DNA from 2 places in the Pallidibacillus thermolactis genome. Region 2 is predicted to be linked to the other one. Evidence: a T-box and tRNA genes for the amino acid it is inferred to sense, from the RefSeq annotation. Region 2 holds a T-box; the other holds one or more tRNA genes.
What was found. A T-box is a leader RNA that pairs with one kind of tRNA and senses whether it is charged. The one in region 2 lies ahead of trpS (tryptophan--tRNA ligase), so its partner is inferred to be a tRNA-Trp.
Positions count from the first base shown of each region.

Region 1: it has a tRNA-Trp gene. The T-box ahead of trpS (tryptophan--tRNA ligase) is inferred to sense a tRNA for this amino acid. The anticodon was not compared.

Region 1 is NZ_JAOUSE010000076.1:7,858-11,159, forward strand. Features, by position in the region: partial or broken gene OEV82_RS16225 (ATP-binding cassette domain-containing protein) at 676-1,170, opposite strand; tRNA gene OEV82_RS15285 (tRNA-Leu) at 1,576-1,657, opposite strand; tRNA gene OEV82_RS15290 (tRNA-Cys) at 1,674-1,747, opposite strand; tRNA gene OEV82_RS15295 (tRNA-Gly) at 1,758-1,829, opposite strand; tRNA gene OEV82_RS15300 (tRNA-Gln) at 1,838-1,909, opposite strand; tRNA gene OEV82_RS15305 (tRNA-His) at 1,921-1,996, opposite strand; tRNA gene OEV82_RS15310 (tRNA-Trp) at 2,024-2,097, opposite strand; tRNA gene OEV82_RS15315 (tRNA-Tyr) at 2,103-2,187, opposite strand; tRNA gene OEV82_RS15320 (tRNA-Thr) at 2,198-2,273, opposite strand; tRNA gene OEV82_RS15325 (tRNA-Phe) at 2,371-2,446, opposite strand; tRNA gene OEV82_RS15330 (tRNA-Asp) at 2,462-2,538, opposite strand; tRNA gene OEV82_RS15335 (tRNA-Met) at 2,543-2,616, opposite strand; tRNA gene OEV82_RS15340 (tRNA-Val) at 2,648-2,723, opposite strand; tRNA gene OEV82_RS15345 (tRNA-Glu) at 2,730-2,804, opposite strand; tRNA gene OEV82_RS15350 (tRNA-Ser) at 2,816-2,907, opposite strand; tRNA gene OEV82_RS15355 (tRNA-Asn) at 2,912-2,986, opposite strand; rRNA gene rrf (5S ribosomal RNA) at 3,007-3,122, opposite strand.
Region 2 is NZ_JAOUSE010000031.1:6,416-27,955, forward strand. Features, by position in the region: gene OEV82_RS10370 (glycosyltransferase family protein) at 1-57, opposite strand, end outside; gene OEV82_RS10375 (hypothetical protein) at 149-373, opposite strand; gene OEV82_RS10380 (DUF1360 domain-containing protein) at 708-1,034, opposite strand; gene OEV82_RS10385 (CotY/CotZ family spore coat protein) at 1,220-1,747, shown strand; gene OEV82_RS10390 (hypothetical protein) at 2,136-2,642, opposite strand; gene fabI (enoyl-ACP reductase FabI) at 2,786-3,562, opposite strand; gene OEV82_RS10400 (monovalent cation:proton antiporter family protein) at 3,638-5,485, opposite strand; gene prpE (bis(5'-nucleosyl)-tetraphosphatase PrpE) at 5,592-6,329, shown strand; gene OEV82_RS10410 (RluA family pseudouridine synthase) at 6,576-7,469, opposite strand; gene OEV82_RS10415 (NAD kinase) at 7,505-8,299, opposite strand; gene OEV82_RS10420 (GTP pyrophosphokinase) at 8,358-8,972, opposite strand; gene OEV82_RS10425 (CYTH domain-containing protein) at 9,216-9,818, shown strand; gene OEV82_RS10430 (lytic transglycosylase domain-containing protein) at 9,823-10,464, shown strand; gene OEV82_RS10435 (globin domain-containing protein) at 10,834-11,244, shown strand; gene OEV82_RS10440 (ClpXP adapter SpxH family protein) at 11,241-12,110, shown strand; gene pepF (oligoendopeptidase F) at 13,493-15,319, opposite strand; gene OEV82_RS10450 (competence protein CoiA) at 15,430-16,620, opposite strand; gene mecA (adaptor protein MecA) at 16,768-17,439, opposite strand; gene spxA (transcriptional regulator SpxA) at 17,783-18,178, opposite strand; T-box leader at 18,591-18,814, shown strand; gene trpS (tryptophan--tRNA ligase) at 18,868-19,851, shown strand; gene sspO (small acid-soluble spore protein O) at 19,925-20,086, opposite strand; gene OEV82_RS10475 (hypothetical protein) at 20,291-20,470, shown strand; gene OEV82_RS10480 (sodium:solute symporter family protein) at 20,473-21,540, shown strand, end outside.

The DNA of each region.
Region 1 (3,302 bases), on a different contig from region 2:
ACAGTGTTCATGTCAATTTATTTTTTTAAAAAATTTTAAGAATAATAGACTAGACAGCATGAAATTTACACTGGTAAATGTTGGCACAATATTCACAAGAAATTGTAACGATATAACTTTCAATACTTCTTTACCGTTTTGAAATTTAGGTAGAAAGAACCATTTAAAGATATATATTCCCTTATTTTTAGCCGTGGATAAATGAGCTGATGCCACCAAAGAAATGTATGTACATTGGATAGAATAATGAATTTTTTCTTGTAACTTTTTTGGCACAATTATGATAGTTTACCGAAATAATAGAAAAATATGAAGTCAATGAAGGTGTATACATTTTTTATCGGATCCAATAATCTTACTAAAGATTTAAATTAAAACGTTGTTATGTCTTGAAGTAACATTTTTGTGGAAATAGAGGGGATTGGCATTTGATATTACTATTTTCCAAGTAGCCTTATTATAGTAATGATTCCAATTAATATAAAAATAATAGAAATGATCATATTAATTTTCTTTTTTTCCTTGTACTTATTTTCCATAACATATCTTCCTTTCGTAACAATTAGTTATATAGCTTATTCAACGTATATAGTTGAGTATAAAAAACAAAAGTTATTAAACGTATTTCAATAAAACAGTAATGACTGCTATTCATGTACAGATATTAAAAAATAATTACAAACAAGGCAAATCAATTTGTCTAATTTGCATAAGAAAATCAGTTACTTTCTGTTTCGTTGCGACATCCAATCCTATTGTAGGCTCATCTAAATATACTATTTCTGGTTTCTGTATAAATATAGATACTATTTCTGCTTTCATCCTTTGTCCTAAAGAAAGTAATCGAACATGCTGTGATAATAATTCTTCTATCCCTATTGTCTCAATTAAATATTTTGACCACTCTTCATATTTTCTTTTGTATTATTATTCTTAACATATCATAAGAATCTTTTAAGGGAAAATCCCACCACAAATTACTTCTTTGTCCCATAGGACTCCTGTAATCTGAGCAAGTTGTTTTCTATATTTAAATGGATTAAGATTTTTTACAGATACCTGACCACCTGAAGGTAGTAGTCCTGTCAATCGTTTAATTGTAGTTGACTTACCTGCTCCATTTGGAGCTATATACGCTGCTATTTCTCCTTCAGCAATTTCAAAATGAATATCTTTTAATGCTACTTTTTCAGTTACAGCTGGTTTTTATTAGTCCTTTGATTCCATTTAAAAAACCTTTTTCTCTTTTGGGGATTCGGTGTACTTTTGATAAATTTTGTACAGATATAATATTGTTCAATGTCAACACCACTTTACTTTTTCCATTACTAATTTAGTTATTGTTGTAAAAAAATCCTTCTTCCACCTACTCACTAAATAAAATAAAAATATAATTCAAGTTGAATAAATTGCAGATACTATGTCAAATTTCCTTGTGTAAAACAAATTCAAATCCTACCCTTTTTCAACCTCTTTCCCATTTCCCAAAAAACAAAAAAACACTCACAAACATTGATAAATCAACATTTGTGAGTGTTCTATCGTTGCTTAATTTAGCTCGTTATAACTTAAAGATACCGGTGGTCGGGGTCGAACCGACACTCCTTACGGAACACGATTTTGAGTCGTGCGCGTCTGCCAATTCCGCCACACCGGCAAAAAAGAAAAAATAATGGAGGCGGCAACCGGATTCGAACCGGTGATAAAGGTTTTGCAGACCTCTGCCTTACCACTTGGCTATGCCGCCAATTTGAATAAGCGGAAGACGGGATTCGAACCCGCGACCCCCACCTTGGCAAGGTGGTGTTCTACCACTGAACTACTTCCGCAAAAAATACTGGGCTAGCTGGATTCGAACCAACGCATCACGGAGTCAAAGTCCGTTGCCTTACCGCTTGGCTATAGCCCAATAATGGAAAATGGGGCGACCGATGGGAATCGAACCCACGAATGTCGGAGCCACAATCCGATGCGTTAACCACTTCGCCACGGTCGCCATATAAGTTTTTAAATAAATGAAAAATGGCAGGGGTAGTAGGAATCGAACCCACACCGGAGGTTTTGGAGACCTCTGTTCTACCGTTAAACTATACCCCTATATATGGTGGAGGGGGACGGATTCGAACCGCCGAACCCTGAGGGAGCGGATTTACAGTCCGCCGCGTTTAGCCACTTCGCTACCCCTCCACTATAGTAATGGTGCCGGCCAGAGGACTTGAACCCCCAACCTACTGATTACAAGTCAGTTGCTCTACCAATTGAGCTAGACCGGCAAATACACTATAAATTGATAAATTTAAATTTGTTTTTTATTTGAGTGGAACTTACATATATTTATTATAACATGATATAATCAAATTTTAAAGGAAATGGTGGTTCAGGACGGAATCGAACCGCCGACACATGGATTTTCAGTCCATTGCTCTACCGACTGAGCTACTGAACCGTTTATAAATTCTCATGGCGGTCCGGACGGGACTCGAACCCGCGACCTCCTGCGTGACAGGCAGGCATTCTAACCAACTGAACTACCGGACCAATATTGCGGGGGTAGGATTTGAACCTACGACCTTCGGGTTATGAGCCCGACGAGCTACCAGACTGCTCCACCCCGCGATAATATTATTATCATCATTTGGATGATTCATGGTGGAGGATGACGGGATCGAACCGCCGACCCCCTGCTTGTAAGGCAGGTGCTCTCCCAGCTGAGCTAATCCTCCAAGAATTGGTGACCCCTACGGGATTCGAACCCGTGTTACCGCCGTGAAAGGGCGGTGTCTTAACCACTTGACCAAGGGGCCATCGTTATTTATGGCGGAGAGTAAGGGATTCGAACCCTTGATACGCGGTTAGCGTATACACGATTTCCAATCGTGCTCCTTCGGCCAGCTCGGACAACTCTCCAAATTGGCTCCGCAGGTAGGATTCGAACCTACGACCGATCGGTTAACAGCCGATTGCTCTACCACTGAGCTACTGCGGAATGATATTAAATTTTATTTAGCCCGGCAGCGTCCTACTCTCGCAAAGGGGAACCCTTCACTACCATCGGCGCTGAGAAGCTTAACTTCCGTGTTCGGGATGGGAACGGGTGTGACCTTCTCGCCATCGCCACCGGACAGTTGTCGACAAACATTCATTCGTTAGCGACATTATTTATTATACATAATTCTTATTTTTTTGCAAGTACTTTTTTCATTCTTTCAAAACTAGATAACGCAAGGCAAGTAAACCAAGTTTGTTGTCAATTGGTTAAGTCCTCGAACGATTAGTATCCGTCAGCTCCACACGTCACCGTG
Region 2 (21,540 bases):
ATAACTAGATTTTTCAATTCGATTTGTAAAATCCTTCGTAATAAAAAGTATCTTCATTTTTCACTTTCCTTTTTTAAGTCATGAGTCTTCCTTCATACATCAATAATTGTCCTTATAAAAAGAGCCCCTATTCAGGAGCCCTTCATTGTCACGGAACTGGTGGATGTTCAATCGCAACAATTTTATCAATTGCGACTGTAATTAATTCGGGCGCTGGTGAACCAACACTTTCAAATGTAACCGATGTTAAACTAACATCGACAACTCTTACACCTACTAATTGTGGTTGACCAGCTACATTGGTTGGTAATGTATATACAGCATCAATCGTTAAACCTGCAATTTTCAGTCTTTTTAATAACTCTCTTAACATCTTTTACCCTCCTTATAGTACCGTCTATATTTATATATGATTATTAATAATGACTGCTTGGGTTATTGTTCCTTTCTACACAAACAACTTTAAAAATGGACGAATGCATAAAAAATGGCATCTGAAAATACCAGATGCCATAAATGAATTAATGAATTATTGATGATCGTTATTATTTCGTCTTCTACGACCACATCCACAACTCTTTCTTCTTATTGTCCTTTGCGCTTTTTTTAATGCTAACGATTTTTCCGATTTTACTAGTTTTCTTCTCATTGTTTCCCCTCTTTTCATTTTTTATTATTGTACGAGAATGATTTGCATTTTGTTCGTGTTATTTATCTAATAAAAATGAATTTAATGTTTCTAATATAGCGCCACAGGCTGCAACGGCCAGTATAACAATTATCGGTTCAGCTATTGTAGGGTAAAAATGATAAAAAACAACTAGGAAAATACTAACCCAAATCCCTGTACACCAATAACAATTCAACAACTCTCCAAACCATTTTCTAATTCCTTTCTGTTTCGGAACAAGATAAATCTCGATATTTCCTTCTTCATCCTTCTCTTCAATTTCATCTAGAAATGGCATCCGAAGAAATTCTGTAATCTTATCAAATACAATTAATCTCGTTAAACGAAATACAGCCAAACTCATTAAAAAAAATAACCATCCATCGAATTCATTCACCACTGTCCCGCCTCCTCATTAAAATATATAAAAGTGGGCTTATTTTTATAATTAAAATTCACCATAAAATGGGCGTTTAACTGATGCCGTTATCCGCCTTCTTACATAGTCTGTAAGTGAACGAGAAATACTGATAAGGAGGAAAGAAGAGTATGAGTTGTGAACATGGAGAATACACTAACAATTGTGTTTGTGATATATTGCTTGATATCGTAGAAGCCCAAGAAAAAGTTAGCCCATCAAATTGTGTAAGTGGTTGTTCGACAGCTCTGGATGAGTTATGTGGAGGTATCGATCCTACTGGAGCTAGACCAACAACAATTCCTGTCTCACTAATTTGTAAAGGTGACTGTGATTATTTTGTAGCTAGAGGTGTTCGCAGAACAAATGCCGGTGGTATTACTTCTGTTATGGCTGTTGCATTCCGTGTTGTAGACGTTGATCCAGAGACTTGCTGTGCAACCTTAGAACTTCTACAGTTCGTAGATACATCTGGCTTTATTACACCAGAACTAACAAAAACTTCATTAATTAATAACCTATTTGACATTTTAGATGATCCGGTATCTGAACCAAATGGAGGCTATTTCCATTCAGGTATTTGCATTACTGTTGATTTAAATTGTTTCTGCGGCGTTGTTTGCCATCCTGCAACTACTCCAAGACAAGTAACAGTTTAATATGGAATGATTCATCTAATAGGGAATGCCATATCAGTTTTTTAAAAGTCGGATAGAAGACCGTTTTTTAAGTGGAGGTGGCGGCTCCAAAAAGGTGCACAACTATTGTGCAGTATAATTCATATACGAGATTCTACAAGAATATGAATTAAGGAGGCTCCTAGCATGCTTTACGAATAAGCGTCCGCCACCAAAACTTAATTTTTTGTTGGGCTGACTTTCTGGACAGCCCCTAATTTCTTCTACTGTATCATTATTCTAATATAGAGTTATAAAGTCGATCTCCACTATTTTCACTAAAATCGTCTTAGATGAAAAAAAGAGGTCATATTTAAAGACCTCTTTATTGATGAAGAAAATTATTTTATTTACAATTTACGTTCATCGTTTAAGATATAACAGTAAAGTTTTTTATATCATCAATTTCAACCCATTCATAACGACGTTTATAAAATATGCGTAATCGATTCCCGCGTTTACTAATGACTTGAAATTTTTTTCGCTCACCTGAAATTTCAGCTTCACAAATAGGTCTTTCAATTCCAATAGGGTAAAGGGCTAAACGACGGATTAATTTTCGCATGTTCACTTTTTCTGATTCATCAAAATGAGTTTCAGTATCCGACTCTTGGTCATGTTCCTTATTTTGAACCATTTCATCATTATTTTCCTCATGTTTCTCAATTATCTTCTCACGATCAGCAACTTGATCATCTGTTTCGATGTCAAGATCCACTTCTAACTTATCTAGTTTTTCTTTTTCCTGCCTCAATTCTTGATTACCATCGTTAATTTTAATTCGATACACCGATTGCATTTGACCTGAGTAATCTCGCTCAATTGTCTCTTTCCCAAGCAATATTGATCCTTGTTTTAAATTATCTTGCTTTTCCATTGTTCCTAACTCTCCCCTACATGAAGATATATAGTATTTGTATGCAATTGCTTTTTGTTTGTTAAATGCCTATTTTGATTAAAAATAAAAAGGATCTTACTTAATCAATACGAGATATGTATTGAAGTAAGATCCTTTATTCGTTAAATAGAAAGAATATGGAAACCTGAATCTACATGAATATTTTCTCCTGTAATTCCTCTTGATAAATCGCTAAATAAGAATAACGCCGTATCACCGACTTCTTCCTGCGTTGTTGTCCGGCGGAGGGGTGCACGTTCTTCAATTTCATTCAGAACCGAATTAAAATCACGAATCCCTTTTGCGGATAACGTGCGGATTGGACCTGCTGAAATTGAATTCACACGGATACCATCTTTCCCTAAATCATTGGCTAAGTAACGAACACTGGCTTCAAGGGATGCTTTTGCTACACCCATCACATTATAATTTTGTACAACGCGTTCGCCACCTAAATAAGTTAAAGTAACGATGCTGCCACCTTCTGTCATTAGTGGTCTTGCCGCACGGGCAACTGCAGCTAAAGAAAATGCACTAATATTTTGAGCTAATAAGAAACCGTCTCGAGAAGTATTGACAAACTCTCCTTGTAATTCTTCTGTTTTAGCGAAGGCAATACAGTGTGCCACACCATGAATGACTCCGACTTTTTCTTTTATTTCTTGGAAACAATTTTCAATTTGTTCATCGGATTCAACATCGCATTGGAGAATGATGGAATCTTTTCCATTTAATTCTTCAACTAACTTTTCAACATTTTTTAACATGCGGTCTTGATTATAAGTAAAAATTAGTCGTGCTCCAGCCTTATCTAAAGAACGTGCAATTCCCCAACCGATGCTTCGTTTATTAGCTACCCCCATTACAACAAACGTTTTTCCTTCTAATGATAATACCATACTGTTCCTCCTATATTATTACATGTTATTAGTACCTACTACTAATTTTACATGAAATCCCCGGGATTGAAAAGGTTAAGTTAATTCTAACTCCATTTTTAGTTCATCTAAATATTCCATTGAGCCGGAAACAATTAAACGGTCTTCAAGTTTTAACTCCGTGTCACCGTGAGGAACAATCGCTTCACCATTCCTTAATATTCGCACAAAAATCACATCACCCATAAACGGAAACTTCCGAATAAGCACACCGTGATATTTTGCATTTAATATTTTAATTTCATATAACGATGTATCCCGATCCATTAATAATTGCATCATCGATGGTGATTCGATGGCAGCACGCAACAACACATGTTGGGCATGAATAGTTGAGAAAATCTCTATATTTTGTTGTTTTAACTCTTTCGCAAGCGTCGGATTTTCAACTCGGGCTAAAACACGCTCCACTCCATTTTCTTTCATAAGTTCCGCCAAAGAGGCGTTTAATTTTTCATCGCCTGTCGCTAATACGACCACATCATAGTTATAGATGTTGTGGTGTTCAAATTGACTTTCCGTATAATCTTCTAATTCGACGATGGAAAAAACCGTGCCTTTCGAAATTAACTGATCGAGTTTTTCCTGTTTACGATGAAAAATCGTAGGGTTGTATAATGATGATTTTAGTTGTTCATATACCGGCAAAGTCATTTGATTAGCCCCAATAATCGCCACATCAATTTGTATTTCATCGGTATCTTGTTTTGGAAATATCTTTTTGAAAACAGCTGGTGTAATAATGGATGAAATGACAGCAACTAAGATTAATGTACCACCTAATTCAGAAGATAAAATTCCCATATCTTCTCCAATAGTGGCTGCAGCAATCACAAGTGATAAGGTTGCCGTTAAAATAAAACTTGAGGCAACAACCATTTTCGTTGAATACCATTTCTTTAATATCCATACCGGTAAAATCTTCGAAATCAATAATGCGATTAATAATAATGGGATTAACAATAGTAATTGCGGATCACTAAACAATGCCCAAATATTTAATTCCACACCAATCATCACAAAAAAGACCGGAATTAAAAAGCCATAGCCGAAAGAATCAAGTTTAGACACCAATTCTTTACTTGGTGCTAATAACGATACTAAAGTACCTGCTAGGAAAGCTCCCAATATATTTTCAGCACCTATCGTTTCCGATAGCGCAACTAGGAAAATAATAAGCGTAAAAACAGCTCGGGTACCAATTTGAACCGTTCCTTTTGACAAGTTCTCCAACCATTGACCTTTTTGAAATTTGCGACCAACAAAATATAAAAGCACACCTGCTGCGAACAAAATTAGTAACAACCAAGTATTTCCTGAACCGCTATCCTTAATAGAAACAAATACTGCAAGTAAAATCATCGTTACTAAATCAGCAATAACGGCAACAAGAAGAATAATTTGACCAATCGTTGTTTTCATTAAATTTTCTTCTTTTAAAGTAGGTACAACAACGCCAAGGGAAATCGTTGATATTATGATGGTCATCAGCATCACACTGTCAATAAAGCCAGCTAATACGAATAAATAAGATAGACCATATGACAATAATAAAATGCCAGTAAATATAATAATGGATATAACTAACGGATTCGGTTCTTGTTCACCTTTATTGTTATTTTTCTTTTTAATTTTAAAGGCATTAAAATCAATCTCTAATCCACTTAAAAACATGAGAAAAATAAATCCTAGCGTGGATAAGATCTCTAACCATTCATCACTTTGTACGATATCAAATCCACTTTTACCAATAATTAAACCAACAATAATTTCTGCTACAACAACAGGGATGATATTTAGCTTTAATCTGTGTAATACTAAGGGCGTTAAAAATGCTGCTATAATTACAATTAACAAGGATGAAATTGATGCAGTATGTTCCATAAGGTAACTCCTTTCTAAACTAAAATGAACTCTATCTCTAATGATATTTTTTACAGATAGTCAATATATTAACAAAATCAATATGTATATGAAAGGATAATGAATTATGAAAGTTGATATTATTGGTGATGTCCATGGGTGTTATGCGGAATTACTTGCACTCATCCGTAAGTTAGACTATACGTTTGAAAATCATTTACCGATCCATAAAGATGGTCGCAAACTTGCTTTTGTTGGTGATTTAACCGATCGGGGACCACAATCAATAAAAGTCATCGAATTTATTTATGATCTCGTCAAAAATGATCTTGCCTATTATACACCTGGTAATCACTGTAACAAATTGTATCGGTATTTTCTAGGTAACAAAGTTCAAATATCGCACGGCTTGGAAACTACCGATGCGGAGTATAAAAGACTGCCAGCAAAAAAGCAAAAAGAAGTGCGTAAAAAATTTATGGAACTATATGAAAGTGCTCCTTTATATTTACAATTAGATGATGGAAAGTTAATTATTGCCCATGCGGGAATACGTGAGGATTATATAGGCTATAAGCATAAAAAAGTAAAAACCTTTGTTTTATATGGTGATATTACTGGGGAGAAAATGCCTGATGGTCGTCCAGTTCGAAGGGATTGGGCAAAACTTTATCGGGGTACACAAACCATTGTGTATGGACATACTCCGGTTAAAGACGTTCGTGTGATTAACAATACATATAATATCGACACTGGTTGTGTGTTTGGAGGAAAATTAACTGCATTAAGATATCCCGAAATGGATATTGTTCAAGTTCTATCATCCATGCCATATGTACCTGAAAAGTTTACAGAGTTTCCGTAAAATTATGTTAAAAAACGAATCTTGAAGACTTTAAAGCTTGCAAACATTTCAAGAAAGGGACTGTACATCAAGTCATAATAAGCCATTTTTGATAGGAGAGTTGGCGGAGACTTCGTGGGAATAGCAATAGCTTTTGTGCCGAAAGGTCAGGCACAAAAGCTAAAGACATACCAATGGATGTGTCGCCGTCCTCCAATGTACCAATCTATTTCTCCGAAATCAGACTGTCTGAACAGCCCCTCTTTTTTACTTTTCAATAAGACGTCTCATATCTTCCGGCAATGGACAAGAAAACGAAAGCTCTTTTTTTAATATCGGATGCACAAATAGAATGTATTTACAATGTAAAGCTTGCCGTGATAACAAAGTAGTGCTGCCACCATATAAGTCATCGCCAATTAAAGGATGACCAAGATAAGACATATGTACACGAATTTGATGGGTTCTTCCTGTATCAAGCTTTAATTTAATATGGGCATAATCTTGATATTGTCGAATGATTTCGTACCTTGTCCGAGCAAACTGACCATTTTCATTTACTTCTCGCTCAATGATACTGTCTCGTTTTCGCGCAATGGGTGCTTCAATGATTCCGTTTGTTTCATTCAAAACTCCTTCTACAATGGCCTCATAAACACGAGTTACACGACCTTGTTGTTGTGCCTTACTAAACAAATAATGAACATGGCGATGTTTAGCAACTAGAACCAGTCCAGAAGTATTCCGATCAAGCCGTGTCACAATATGTGGAGCTGAAACAATTTCGTTTTCGTCATAATACCCCATTAATGCATTGGCTACACTTCCAGTTGGATGCTCTCTTGATGGGATGGTATTCATAAATGGTGGTTTATTAATGATTAATATATCCGCATCTTCATACAGGATATCAAGCGGGATTTTTTCGGCTTCTAAAGTTTCACTTTTCTGTTCAAATGGAAATTGAACAGTAAGTTTTTCCCCGCGGGATAAGACATGCCTTACCGTTACATGCTCACCATTTATCCGAATATCCCCACCATGTAATTTAATATCCGTTAACGCGCGCTTCGAAATTTCCCTCTCATGTAAAAATTGCTTAATAACTTTCCCGTGATCTTCTTGTCCAATCGTCCATTCCAAAATATATGGTTTCCTCATAAAAAATATATGCTCCTTTAACATATCCGTAAAAATTAGTCACTTACGAATGATGCTCGTACACGGGACCAAAATGGGAAAGGTTTATAACGAGCAAAACGAATCTTTTCTTTTGCTACTTTAAATTCAATAACTTTAATGTCCCTTTGTAAGAAGGATAGATGGTCAATGCCTATTTGGAAGTCTTTCTCTGTTACAGGACGAAGACGGCAAGTATGATGAGCCGGTAAAATTAACGGTGAACCAATAGTTCGAAACACACGGTTATTGATCGATGCCATTTCTGAAATTTGAATCGATGGTAATGATGGATGAATAATAGCACCACCTAAAGCTTTATTATAAGCCGTACTACCTGAAGGTGTTGAAACACATAGACCATCGCCACGGAATCGTTCAAATAATTCTCCTTTTATTTCAACATCAATAACAAATGTACCCTCGACACTTTTTATCGTCGCTTCATTCAAAGCTAAAAAATGTTCATCTTTTTTATTCCCGTTATAAGAAATATTTACTTCAAGTAACGGGTATTCGACAACCTTTAATTCTGACTTTGCAATGGCAATGACAAGTTTTTCAATTTCCGAAGGTCGCCAATCAGCATAAAAGCCAAGATGCCCCGTATGTATTCCAACAAACGCTGTATCTTTTAAACGATCACAATATTGTTGAAAAGCAGTTAGTAAAGTACCATCTCCACCTATGGAAATGACAATCTCTGGTTCATCTTCATCATAAATCAGCTCAAAGTCTGTTAAATACTTCTTTATTTGACTTGCATATTCATTGGACCGCTCATCGCCCTTTGACACAACTGTAAATTTCAACCATCTCACTCCTGTTCAATTGTTAAACAATATGTATGTATTGATTTAAAGAAAAAAATTAAGACTCTTTTTTATTTGAAAAAACAACTTGTGCTTCTCGGATTTCTTCACGAATTAATGACATTTCTTCATCAAGTAAAAAGGCTGCTTCTGCTGCCCGCTTGAGGCGAAATTGAATATCATCTGGGAATTGTCCATTATATTTATAGTTTAACGAATGTTCGATCGTTGCCCAAAAATTCATCGCAAGTGTCCGAATTTGAATTTCAGCTAAAACCGTCTGTTTTCCATATATTGTTTGCACTGGATAACGGATGATCATGTGATAGGAACGATAACCGCTTTCCTTTTTATTAGATATGTAATCTTTCTCTTCTACAACTTCAAAGTCGTTCCGATTTCTTAATAGATGAACTACTTGCTTTATATCATCAACAAATTGACACATAATTCGAACCCCGGCAATATCATATAAATCTTCCACTTGATCAAGCGTAAGATTCTTCTGTTTCAATTTATCGAGTATACTTGGAACTGGCTTTACCCTGCCTGTTACAAATTCAATGGCAGAATGAGTACCTCTAATTTCAAATTGTCTCCTTAAACCTTTTAATTTAATTTTTAATTCCTCTACAGCCTGTCGATATGGATCTAAAAATTTTTCCCAATCCATCCTATCACCCCAATACTTCTTCCATTCTATATTACACATAAAATCATTTTTTTACATTTTCTTTATAAAAACTTCCACATCTAATCTATTGAATGGATATCTTTAATATTCCTAATAAAATTTAATTTTTAATTCTCCTCTTCATTTTGCCACGGTTTATTTGTTATTATTTTACCATATACAAACAAAAAGTTAGGTAAAGAAAATATCTTTTATAAAATTGTTTATGAGGGAGGATACACATTGTCAGAACATCTCGAGATTGAATTTAAAAATATCCTTACTAAGGAAGAATTTATAAAACTTCAAAAATATTTCTCTGTAAGCGATAATGACTTTTTCTGCCAACATAATGATTATTTTGATACAGAAAATTTCGCACTAAAACAGTTAGGTTGTGCATTACGGATACGTAGAAAAAATGGAAACTATGAACTGACATTAAAAGAACCACGGGAGGTTGGACTATTAGAAACAAATGAAGAGATACGTGAAGAAGAACGAAAAATGCTGATTGAACAAAAACAGTTCCCAGAAGGTAAAATTGCAGAAAGACTGTCTGAACTTCAAATTCCTCTTGAACAGATCACCTATTTCGGGACATTAAAAACTGATCGAAAAGAGTTACAATATTGTGATGGTGTACTCGTATTAGACAAAAGTTATTATTTAAATATCGTTGATTATGAGATAGAATATGAAGTAGAGAACTATGAAACGGGTTTAAAACATTTTAATAATTTACTTCATGCACTTCACATTCCAAAACGAAAAACTTTAAACAAAATCCAACGATTTTATAATCGAAAAATCGAGTTGCAAAACGGTGCGTCCAAAGAGGTGTAAAGAATTGAACGTGAACCAACTAAAGCTTCTTATCGAAATTAATACATTACAACAATTGAATCCTTTCTCGAAATCAACGAATCACAATACAAGCTTTTCATCAATGCTTGATTCTTTCGTGTTTTTACAAAATTTAAATAGCAATAACAGGGAAACGCACTCCAATTCGACCCAAACTTTGAATACGAGTCATCATACTTCTGATGTTAAGGCCCCATCTACCGGACCGTTAACCAACGTAAAAACAATACCAGTTAAAATTGCCGATGAACAACTGAGACCGATTATAGAAGAAGCAGCTGAAAAATATCATCTACCGCAAAATTTAATAACAGCCGTCATTAAGCATGAATCGAACTTTAATATGAATGCAGTTAGCTCTGCCGGTGCTCGCGGATTGATGCAATTAATGCCAGATACAGCACGAGGACTAGGGGTAAAAGATATCCATGACCCCCGTGAAAATATTATGGCCGGAACAAAATATTTACGCCAAATGCTAGACCGTTTCGGAACCGTTGAACTTGCCCTTGCAGCTTACAATGCTGGTCCTGGCAATGTTAACAAATTTGGTGGCATTCCACCTTTTAAAGAAACGCAAACATATGTTGAAAAGATTATGAATGAATTACATAAAAATGTATAATAGTTATATCACTTAAACTGATTGGCGCTCAGAGTTAAACACTCCAGAGCGTTTTTTATTGGATTGAAACAAATTTTCAGTAAATACAACTAGGAAAATTTACCTGTAAGCTATATTATTTGAGTTATCTCGAAACCGTTGATAAAATAAACGCAAAGATAATTAAGAGGCATCCCTTTCATTTGGGATCTAAACGGAAGTAGTTCTTTTTTAACAATATGAAATCTCCATTTCATACATTGGTATGAAATGAATATACACAATGTAAGGCTCATGTTGCCAATCTCTTTTACCGTACAAACATGTTGAACTTTTGATTGGACGAAACTAATGTCCTTGTTCTGAATAGAAAATAAAGGAGTTACCGTAATGGCACAAATGAAAATGACACAATATGAAAAAATAGGAAAAGAAACTTTACACAATATTATTCAAGCGTTTTATAAGCGAGTGAAACTACACCCAGACTTATCACCAATTTTTCCAGATGATGTAACCGAAATTGCACGAAAACAGGAACAATTTCTAACACAATTTTTAGGTGGACCTCCTTTATATACAGAAGAGCACGGTCATCCACGGCTTCGCATGCGACACTTACCCTTTCCAATTACACCAAAGCGGGCAAATGCTTGGCTAAGTTGCATGAGTGCAGCGATGGATGAAGTTCATTTCCATGGACCAGAAAGAGAGGAGTTTTTTTCGAGACTCGTCATTACTGCACATCATATGGTTAATACACCCGATGAAAATGAAAATGAAAAAGGTGAAACTCAATGATCGACAAAAAGCAACCAGAAATGAATTTGTTTGCTTTTGTTTGCAGTAATGAAAAACCGTTAGAATTATACTTTTTCATTGATCCACTATGCCCAGACTGTTTTGCCTTAGAACCTGTAATCAAAAAGTTACAGTTTCAATACGGACATTATTTTAGTCTGACATATGTGTTAAGCGGCAATATATCAAATTTAAATCATGTCAACCGAAAGTTGATCCGTTCGAGACAACCAAAAAAGTATGAAAAAACGGTCACTCGATCCCATATTAACTGCAATGACATTGAAGCTAAAGTAAATCTATCATCACCATATATTGCGTCAATTGCAGTTAAAGCAGCGGAGCTCCAAGGAAAACGAGCAGGTATCCGCTTTCTAAAAAAGTTACAAGAATATATTTATTTAAAAAATGAAAATATTTCAAAACTAGAGATATTAATTCAATGTGCTAAAGAGTCTTCATTAGATGTAGATGAGTTTAAGAAAGACATCCATTCTACGAGTACATCCCATGCTTTTCAATGTGATTTAAAAATTACTAATGAAATGGCTGTAACAGAAACACCTACCATTGTATTTTTTAATAATAAAATTGAAGAAGAAGGATTGAAATTATCCGGTGTCAATACGTATGAAGTATATATTGAAGTTATGGCCGAAATTTTAGGTGAATTACCTGTTAGTCATCCACTACCGCCATTATTAACCTTTATTCAATATAATCAATTTGTATCAACAAGAGATATTGCTTTTACGTACAACCTTCCACATTTACAAGTTGAAACGGAAATGAAAAAATTATTACTACAACAACAAGTCGAACGGATTCACACTTCTTACGGTACATTTTGGAAATACATCGGTTAATATGAAGATGAATTGTCGAAAATGATAAAGACTTGATCGGTCAAATTGCAGAAATTGAGTTAATCAATGATTTACTTCATGTCTAATATCATTAATTTGTGCCACTGCTAACATCTCCTAATATTTAGACGTTGTTCCAACAAGGAGTTTAAAGTTATTTGGAGAAGTTGGTAAGTGGTTTTTTTATTTGTGTAAGTTTTTTTCGAACCATACAAAAATTAAATACCATACCTATTTCAAGGTTGCCATAAACAATGAAGAAGGAAAAGTGAGGAAAGAGGTATTAATGTTAAGAGTTCATATCCTACATAAATGGCTCATCATCTGGGGAAAATGTAAATTGTTCTAACTTACTCAACAAAAGGCTGGCTAGAGGGGGCTTACTTTATAATCTAACACTCTACTTTTATATTACTTTCTTTACTCAATCTATTTACAAGTGCACCCATAAAACCAATTATCATTACAAATAAAAATATTTTCAAAGTTTCAAAAGTCATATCGGTTTCAATAAGTAGTAAAATACCGAATCTCTACTTTTTGATTTTTTTAATCCTCAAAAAATTTACCTAGATTTTATTTTTTCTTCGTTACGATTTTATAATTTTTACAATTATTTAAGTTATTCCAACATTTAAGTATATCATTTATTTTTTCTAAAAAACCATGAGCGTCAGAAAAATGAATCACAGCGCGCTCCACTCTTTCCATCGCTAATTATACATAAAATGTATTTATACTCTTACACACTTAAATTTCCAATCATCTCGAAGCTGTAATATCCGAGCTATGATCAATATGTGAGGGTCCCTATTCTTTTTTTGTAATAAAGAGTAGTCGGATTGTACAGAGTAATTGATCGCGAAAAGAAAAGAGGTTCCAGTAGATGGGTGGTCTACTGAAACCTCATTTTCTTGTTACGAACAAAGGGGATGGGAGAAATTTTCACGGTCAAACAAAGGGGTATATGTTTGCTTGTGAATAACTTCACACCATTATATTAACAAAATCATATGATGAATGCAAGTTACAAATTAAACAGTTCACAAATTCGTAACACTTTTGTTCCAATCATATTTTCATTTACTTGAACATAGGAATATTTAAAAGACAATCTTGAGTGAGAAGCGGTGATTGTATGGATCTCATTGTCATCTTAACATTGCTTGTTTTTATAATTTTGTCGTTTTTCTTTTTTTTATTTGGAATACTAAAAATTTATTCCTTCTGGTTTACCGCTCTACTCTTATTTATCTCCATTATGTTACTTTTAATATATTTAAATTATCGTGAAAAGCTCTTAAACATATTTAAAAAGAGCACTAAATTTTAGTCTACATTTATATGAAAGGGACAGCACATCGCTGCCCCTTTTTTAGTTATTATTGAATTTTGGCAAGTAAATTTTCCATTTCCGTTAATTTTTCTTCAAACACTTTACAAGCATTTTCAATTGGTTCTGAAGTTGTCATATCGACACCAGCCTTTTTCAATACTTCAATTGGGTAATCAGAACTTCCTGCTTTCAAGAAGCCATCAATATAGCGGTCAACGGCCGGTTTGCCCTCTTCTAAAATTTGTTTACTTAGCGCTGTGGATGCACTTAATCCTGTTGCATATTGGTAAACATAGTAATTGTAATAGAAATGCGGAATCCGAGCCCACTCTAAACCAATTTCTTCATCCACAATGATATCGTTTCCGAAATATTTTTTATTTAAGTCATAATAAATTTCTGTTAATAAATCTGCTGTCAATGCTTCCCCATTTTGAGCACGAACATGGATCTCATGTTCAAATTCAGCAAACATTGTCTGACGGAATACCGTACCACGGAATGTTTCCAAATAATTATTTAAAATATATAAACGTTGTTTATCATCGTCCAATGTATTTAATAAATATTCACTTAACAAGTTTTCATTACATGTGGATGCCACTTCCGCCACAAAAATGGAGTAATCTCCATAAGGATATGGTTGATGTTTCCGAGTATAGTAGCTGTGGATAGAATGACCAAATTCATGGACTAACGTAAATAAGTTATTTACATTGTCTTGCCAGTTCATTAAAATATATGGGTTTGTACCGTATGCGCCAGAAGAATAAGCACCACTACGTTTCCCTTTATTTTCATGAACATCCACCCAACGGTTTTCCAATCCTTCCTTCAATATGGAGATATATTCGTCACCCATTGGCGCAAGTCCTTTAATAGCAAGATCTTTCGCTTGCTCATAAGTCACTTCCATTTTTACATCCTTTACAAGCGGGGTATATAAATCATACATATGGAGTTCATCAAGACCAAGAACTTTTTTACGTAACGATACGTATCGGTGTAATAAAGGTAAGTTTTTATTAACGGTTTCCACTAAATTATCGTAAACCGATTCCGGAATATGATTGGTAGATAATGCTGCTTCCCGTGCAGATTTGTAATTGCGAACTTTCGCATAAAAATTATCCTTTTTAACTTGGGCACTTAACGTACTTGCAAAGGTGTTTCGGAATTGACCGTACGTATCATATACCGCTTTGAAGGCATCTTTTCGCACGCGTCGATCCGAGCTTTCTAAAAAATTAATATAGCGTCCATGGGTAACTTGCACTTCTTCCCCATTTTCATCTTTTATAGTTGGAAACTCTAAATCCGCATTATTTAACATACCAAACGTATTACTAGCCGCACTTGTCACTTCGGATGCTTGTGCTAAAATGGCCTCAATTTCTTTTGATAAAACATGTGGCCGTTGAATATTGATTTGTTCAAGAGCAAATTCATATAGCTTCAATTCTTCCTTTTGTTCGATAAATGATTTTATTTTATCTTCATCGATAGACAGTAACTCTGGAACAACATAACTAAAGGCGCTTGCTGCTTGTGTATACAAATTTCTTGCTTTGTCATTCAATCCTTGGTAAAAAGAATTGGTTGTGTCTTGGTCATAGCGCATATGGGCATATGTATAAAGTTTACCAAGACGGAGCATCACTTCATCTTGAAACTTCAACGCTTCATATAATGTATCTGCACTTTCTCCTAATCTTCCTTGGAAACGATCCGCTTTCGGAAGTAATGCTTGAATATCTTCAAACTCTTGTTTCCAATCATCATCCGTTGCAAAAATTTTCTCTAAATCCCATGTAAATTCCACTGGGATTTCATTTCTTGCCGGTAACTTTTTTACCTTTTTTTCTTCTGCCATTATTATCCCTCCACTACTCTTATTTTTCCTTATTAGGTTCACTCGTAATATATGGTGAATTCAACTAAATAAGGAAATATATGGTTAATTCTTAAATTAACCTTTGAACATCAATCCGTCAAATAAAAAAACCGTAAGATTCTTTCTTTATTTTTAAAATAATAAGCTTGCTTTCTTCTCTTACGATCGATATTCCCATTTGATAACAATTTTGGCTTTTGTTTCACTATTAGTTTATCCCCCATAACCTTGAAAAACCCTAAAGTTGTTAAAAAGGAAACATAGTTTTCGAACGGCTGAAACTTTTCTCTTGCCGTTATGAAAGGATAAGGTCGGAAACGAACGTACTGATTTAATTTATGAAACATACATCGCGATAATTCGTCTTTTTGGATTACCGTTCCAATGTTTTTCGTATATAGAAAAAAGTACCAAATATAAAATTGCCATTCAAAAGGAGGGGTTTCAACAAGATGCATTTGAGGTAGCGGGATTCCTATTTCCCACGGAAGATTTATTGGGTGAAGATTTCGTTGATATAAAAATTGCAAAAAACGATTTTTTCGGGCTCCAGGTAATATGGATCGCTGTATTAGCCAGCTCTCCGAGACCGTTATCCAATACGGCAAAAAGTTCACACGCCTCGGTTTGATCTCAAAAATAGTATCGAATGTTTCATTAAAGGAATATTTATTTGCAATGGTTAATGCTCGATTGGTCGAAAATGGAATTATCGATTGATAAACGATAAATTCTTCGTTCTGTGGGTGAAAGGAAATAATTGCAGCTTTATTTTTCTTATGAAATATAAGTTGGGAGATAAAATGATTAAGATGTATCGTAAATGAAGATTTACGCAAAAGTGAATCATGAATAATCCAAATTGGATAAAAATGATGTTTAAGATAGGTAGAAGTTCTTTTTAAAATTTCTTCACTTGGAATAACTGAACATTGAAATTCAATAACAGCTTGTCTTTCTTTCCATTTGAACAAAAGATCTGGTCTTTGCTTAAACTCAGATATATATGCTTCTAACCGAGGATGAAATCCTTGCCTTTGCAACCAATGAAATAATTTTTTCTTACCTAACAAATGACTTTCTGTCTCTCCCTCCGGTTTAATTATACAAGTCGTTTTATGGGCAAAATGGGCCATTTTCAATTTTCCCCTTTTTAGTATCAGTTCTTGTTTACAAGACGGGCAATAAAACGGGCCTTTCTTTTTTAATTCATCGATCACTTCTTCAGAAGAATGTAAAATTGAAATAATTTTTCCAGATTTTAACTTAGCGATAAACATAAAATCCCCCCTCATTTTGTTAAAAAGATTATGGAACAAAGGGGAATTTCTGTCAAACTGCAAAAAATCCATTTTCAAGCACATAAAAAACCGATTTCGAAAAGGAAATCGGTCGTTTACAAGAGAAAACGGATCAATAAAGTAATTTTACTTAAAATATTTGTTTACTGTAGTGAATACATCTTCTGCAATTACTTCTTTTCCGTATTCTTGTAAGAAGTGGATAGTACGTTGCGACTCTGTACCATATTCAAGCACAACACTTAAAAGATCGTCAATCTCTTCTTCCGTAAAAGCATCAAATGGGAAATTTAAATATAAGAAATACTTTCCTTCATAGGAATACAATTTCGTTTGCAATTTTTCTGGCCAAGGGCGTGTTGATAACGAAATTAAATCCTCAAAATCAGTAAAATAGGTGACAAATGAAATGGATGTTTCTTCATCTATATTATGATCGAGGTCGTGATCGTCATAGGAAAAGTGATGGTGAAGCAAATCTTCCACCTGTTCATTTAAGCTGTAATTATTATATTTTTCATCATTAAGTGGAAAATCAAACCGTGCTCCGTCTTTTGTTATTTGGGCCTTCGTTACGACAACTTCCAAACCTTTTTCTAAAGCTTGCACTTGGATCCATAATGGTCCATCGAAAGGAAAATCTTCATCATCATGAACTTCATCCATCATTTCCCAAAACAGTTGTTCACTTTTTTCACGATTATACCAAATCTCTTCCCGATCAAACCCTCGTTCTTCGACATCAACGTACGATATAAAAAACTTTACTGTATTTTCATTTATCCGTTCGATCTCCATATGATTACGCTCCCTTCTAACCATTTATTTGAAGGGAAAATTCCCTTTAATTTCCACAGTTACAACGTCTGTGCAACAATTGAAAATAAATATTAAAACATATTGTATGATTATATTTATATTTTATGACAGTATATGAAATAACGAAAATGAAATAGCCCGAAACTTTGAAAATTAAGTAAAAGACCTATAAAGGCAGTTCAATTCTTGTCAATAGGATTTCACTGATCCCATTGAGTGATAAAAACCTTCACGCCTTTTGATAGCATGAAGGTAAGTTAAAGCATATTATATCGTGATTTTACATTATTGTCTAGGATTATATGTAGCGAGCATTTCCTTACTAATTGACTAACTTTTGTGCTTCTTTTAATTGATATGTGCGTACTTTTCTTGGTAAAAAACGTCTAATTTCATCTTCATTATAGCCAACTTGTAATCTTTTTTCATCGATGATAATAGGTCTTCTTAGAAGGCCAGGGTTTTCTCGTATCAATTGATATAGTTCTTGTAGTGGGAGCGATTCCAAATTCACTTTGAGGTTTTGAAATGTTTTTGACCGGGTTGAGATAATTTCGTCCGTACCATCTTCAGTCATACGAAAGATTTCTTTGATTTCCTTAATGGTTAAAGGTTCTGAAAAAATATTTCGTTCTTTAAAAGGGATATTATTTTTTTCTAACCATGCTCTTGCTTTTCGACAGGAAGTACAACTAGGTGCTGTGTATAGTGTGACCATTACCATCCACTCCTTTAAGGAATATGTAAAAGTAAGTAAATTGCTACTTCGGATTCCTAAATTAAAATTAATATAAATTAGAAATTTGTCTTAGTAATTATTATACAGCATTTTCTACGCTTTTGGTATATATTTTAAAATTATTTTTTTATTTTTTTAAAAAATAATTTCTCAATTAAAACGCTTACCTTCTGTGTTAATCGAGTATGAATTTATCGGAGATTAATTTATGAATTTTTGAAAAATAATGTCCTTCTCTATTTCTAAGTAAGTGCCATTATCATTTAGAATATAAATAAACGATAATCACCAATCTACCAGTGTTGATTTTTCTTTTTTCATTGATTATAATAACGATAAAGTTAATGGATTGACTTTATAAAGCTTTTATTATATTGAAATAAAAATATGCGTAAAAGCGATGAGAAAGAAAAGTACATTCATTATTACAATCTAGAGAGTTTGTGGTTGGTGGAAACAAACTGTAATATGAATGGAATGGGCTTTCGAGTCAAAACCGAACCGACATTTAATGTCTCAGTAGGCCTTTGCGTTTTCCTTACGTTACAAGGATGAAAGTGACCGTTTTTCGGTAACTAGGGTGGTACCGCGGATTTTTAACCATTCGTCCCTATGAGAGGATGAATGGTTTTTTATATTTTGAAAGAATAAAGTAGGAGGAATAAAAAATGAAAACAATCTTCTCAGGAGTACAACCGAGTGGAACGTTGACTATCGGAAACTATATCGGAGCTTTAAAACAATTTGTCGAATTACAACATGACTATAACTGTTATTTTTGTATCGTTGACCAACATGCGATTACCGTTCCACAGGATCCAAAGGAGCTTAAACAAAACATTCGTAGTCTAGCTGCACTTTATTTAGCAGTGGGCATCGATCCAAATAAAGCTACCTTATTTATCCAATCAGAAGTGCCAGCCCATGCCCAAGCTGGATGGATATTACAATGTATAAGTTATATCGGGGAATTAGAAAGAATGACCCAATTTAAAGACAAGTCAGCTGGAAAAGAAGCGGTCTCTGCTGGACTTCTAACCTATCCACCATTAATGGCTGGAGATATATTATTATATAATGCGGATCTTGTTCCCGTAGGAGAAGATCAAAAACAACATCTGGAGTTAACCCGTGATTTAGCAGAACGATTTAACAAAAAATATGCAAACATCTTTACCATTCCTGATATTCAACTCCCTAAAGTTGGGGCGCGGATCATGTCTTTACAAGATCCTACGAAAAAAATGAGTAAATCTGATGCCAATAAAAAAGCATTCATCTCATTACTTGATGAACCGAAACAAATCGAAAAGAAAATTAAAAGTGCTGTTACAGATTCAGAAGGGGTTGTCAAATACGATAAAGAAAATAAACCTGGTATCTCGAACTTATTATCGATCTACTCCATTTTCAGCGGAAAGTCTGTAGAGACCATTGAAAAAGAATATGAAGGAAAAGGTTATGGTGCCTTTAAAGGAGATTTAGCTGAAATTGTCATCAATGAATTAAAACCAATTCAAGATCGTTACGATGAACTTATGGACTCACCAGAATTAGATGCGATATTAGATCGAGGTGCTGAAAAAGCAAATGAAGTAGCAAGTCAAACAATCAAGAAGATGGAAAAAGCAATGGGATTAGGCAGACACTAATCTATAAAACATTGAAACGCATGGATGTCATATCCATGCGTTTTTGATCTTTACTGGTCAAAAAACAATGCGATCATTGTCGCTTTTTCGTTTTTTTATTGTTTAATCGTTCCTCAGTTGATAATGGTTCGTTGGCAAATTCATGGTCAAACTGATGGGAGAGTTGATTTTTTATAGCCTGCTTATCACTAAAGTCTTTATTTAACTGTCTACTCATTTTTTTATTTTCCTCCAATGATGACACCTCCGTGCATAGGATTCACCATTTTTTCAAAGATTATGTAATGAAACTTTTTATCTCCGTTCACTCAATAAATATTTATAGCCAAAATCGACAAGTTTTGTTATTATGTATTTGCATCTGTCTTGTCATATGTAAAATCTTACTTATTCATGAAGGCTTGTTAAGTTCATTATGTAACATAAGGAGGTTGTCAAGGTGAATTTTGAATTAAAATGGGCACTCATTATTTTATTTGTCATTTTACTATCATTTTTTGTTCCATTTACACTACTAACCAATTTAGCAACTTGGAATGGTAGCTTCTTGTTTTGGATTCTTATGACGATTGTTGTGATTGTCTCGAACTATTATTTTACGAAAGATTGGGGTAAATAAAAATGAGTATGCAGATGGTTTGGTTAGGAATTGCAATTTATATCATTATTGCAATAGTCGTGGCATTTTTATCTCGAAGTGGCAAACAAACCACAATGGAAAGTTATTTCCTTGGCGATCGAAAATTAGGGGGTTTTGTTTCTGCCCTTAGTTATAGCGCAACAACTTATAGTGCCTTTATGTTAGTTGGATTAGCAGGTTTAACATATGCCGGCGGTGTAGGTGCTTTAGGTTTTGAATTGATTTACTTAATGGGTGTATCACTAGTTGCCTTTTTTGGGCCAAGATTTTGGTTTGCCGGTAAAAAATACGGCTATGTTACGCCCTATGAAATGCTCGGTGATCGTTATCAAAGTAAATCTGTTTCAGTCATTATTGCATTCGCAAGCTGTATATTTTTAATACCATATAGTGCTGTTCAATTATCGGGTATTGGCTACTTATTAGTCGGAATGACAGATGGCGGTATTACATATACAACCGGTGTTTTAATTGCGACAATTTTAGCAATCATATTCTCTTATGTTGCAGGTATTCGTTCTGTAGCCTGGACTGATTCGTTACAAGCTTTATTTATGATTATTACTGCCACAACTGTTGTTTTAATTATTATTTACCGTTTAGGTGGTTTTGCAGGCTTTTTTGGTACACTGGAAAGCGAAATGCCAGATTTATTAACTGTACCAGGTAATGGTTATTTTAATATCTGGACGTTTTTAGGACTAACGATTCCATGGTTTTTCTTTAGTATTTCTAACCCACAAGTGAGCCAAAGAATGTTTATGCCAAATTCTTTAGGTGGCCTACGTAAAATGATTATGGGCTTTATGTTTTTTGGATTTATTTATACACTTGTTGCCGTCATTTGGGGTTTCTCTTCTGCCATTGCTTTTCCAGGATTAGAAACAGCAGACTTAGCAACCCCAACACTACTTGCATCTGATTTAGTACCACCAGTGTTAGCATTAATAGTAATGATTGGTATTATGGCAGCAGCTATTTCAACAATTGATTCCATATTGCTCACACTATCCTCGGTTTTTGCTCGGGATGTGTTCGGTAATGTTTCA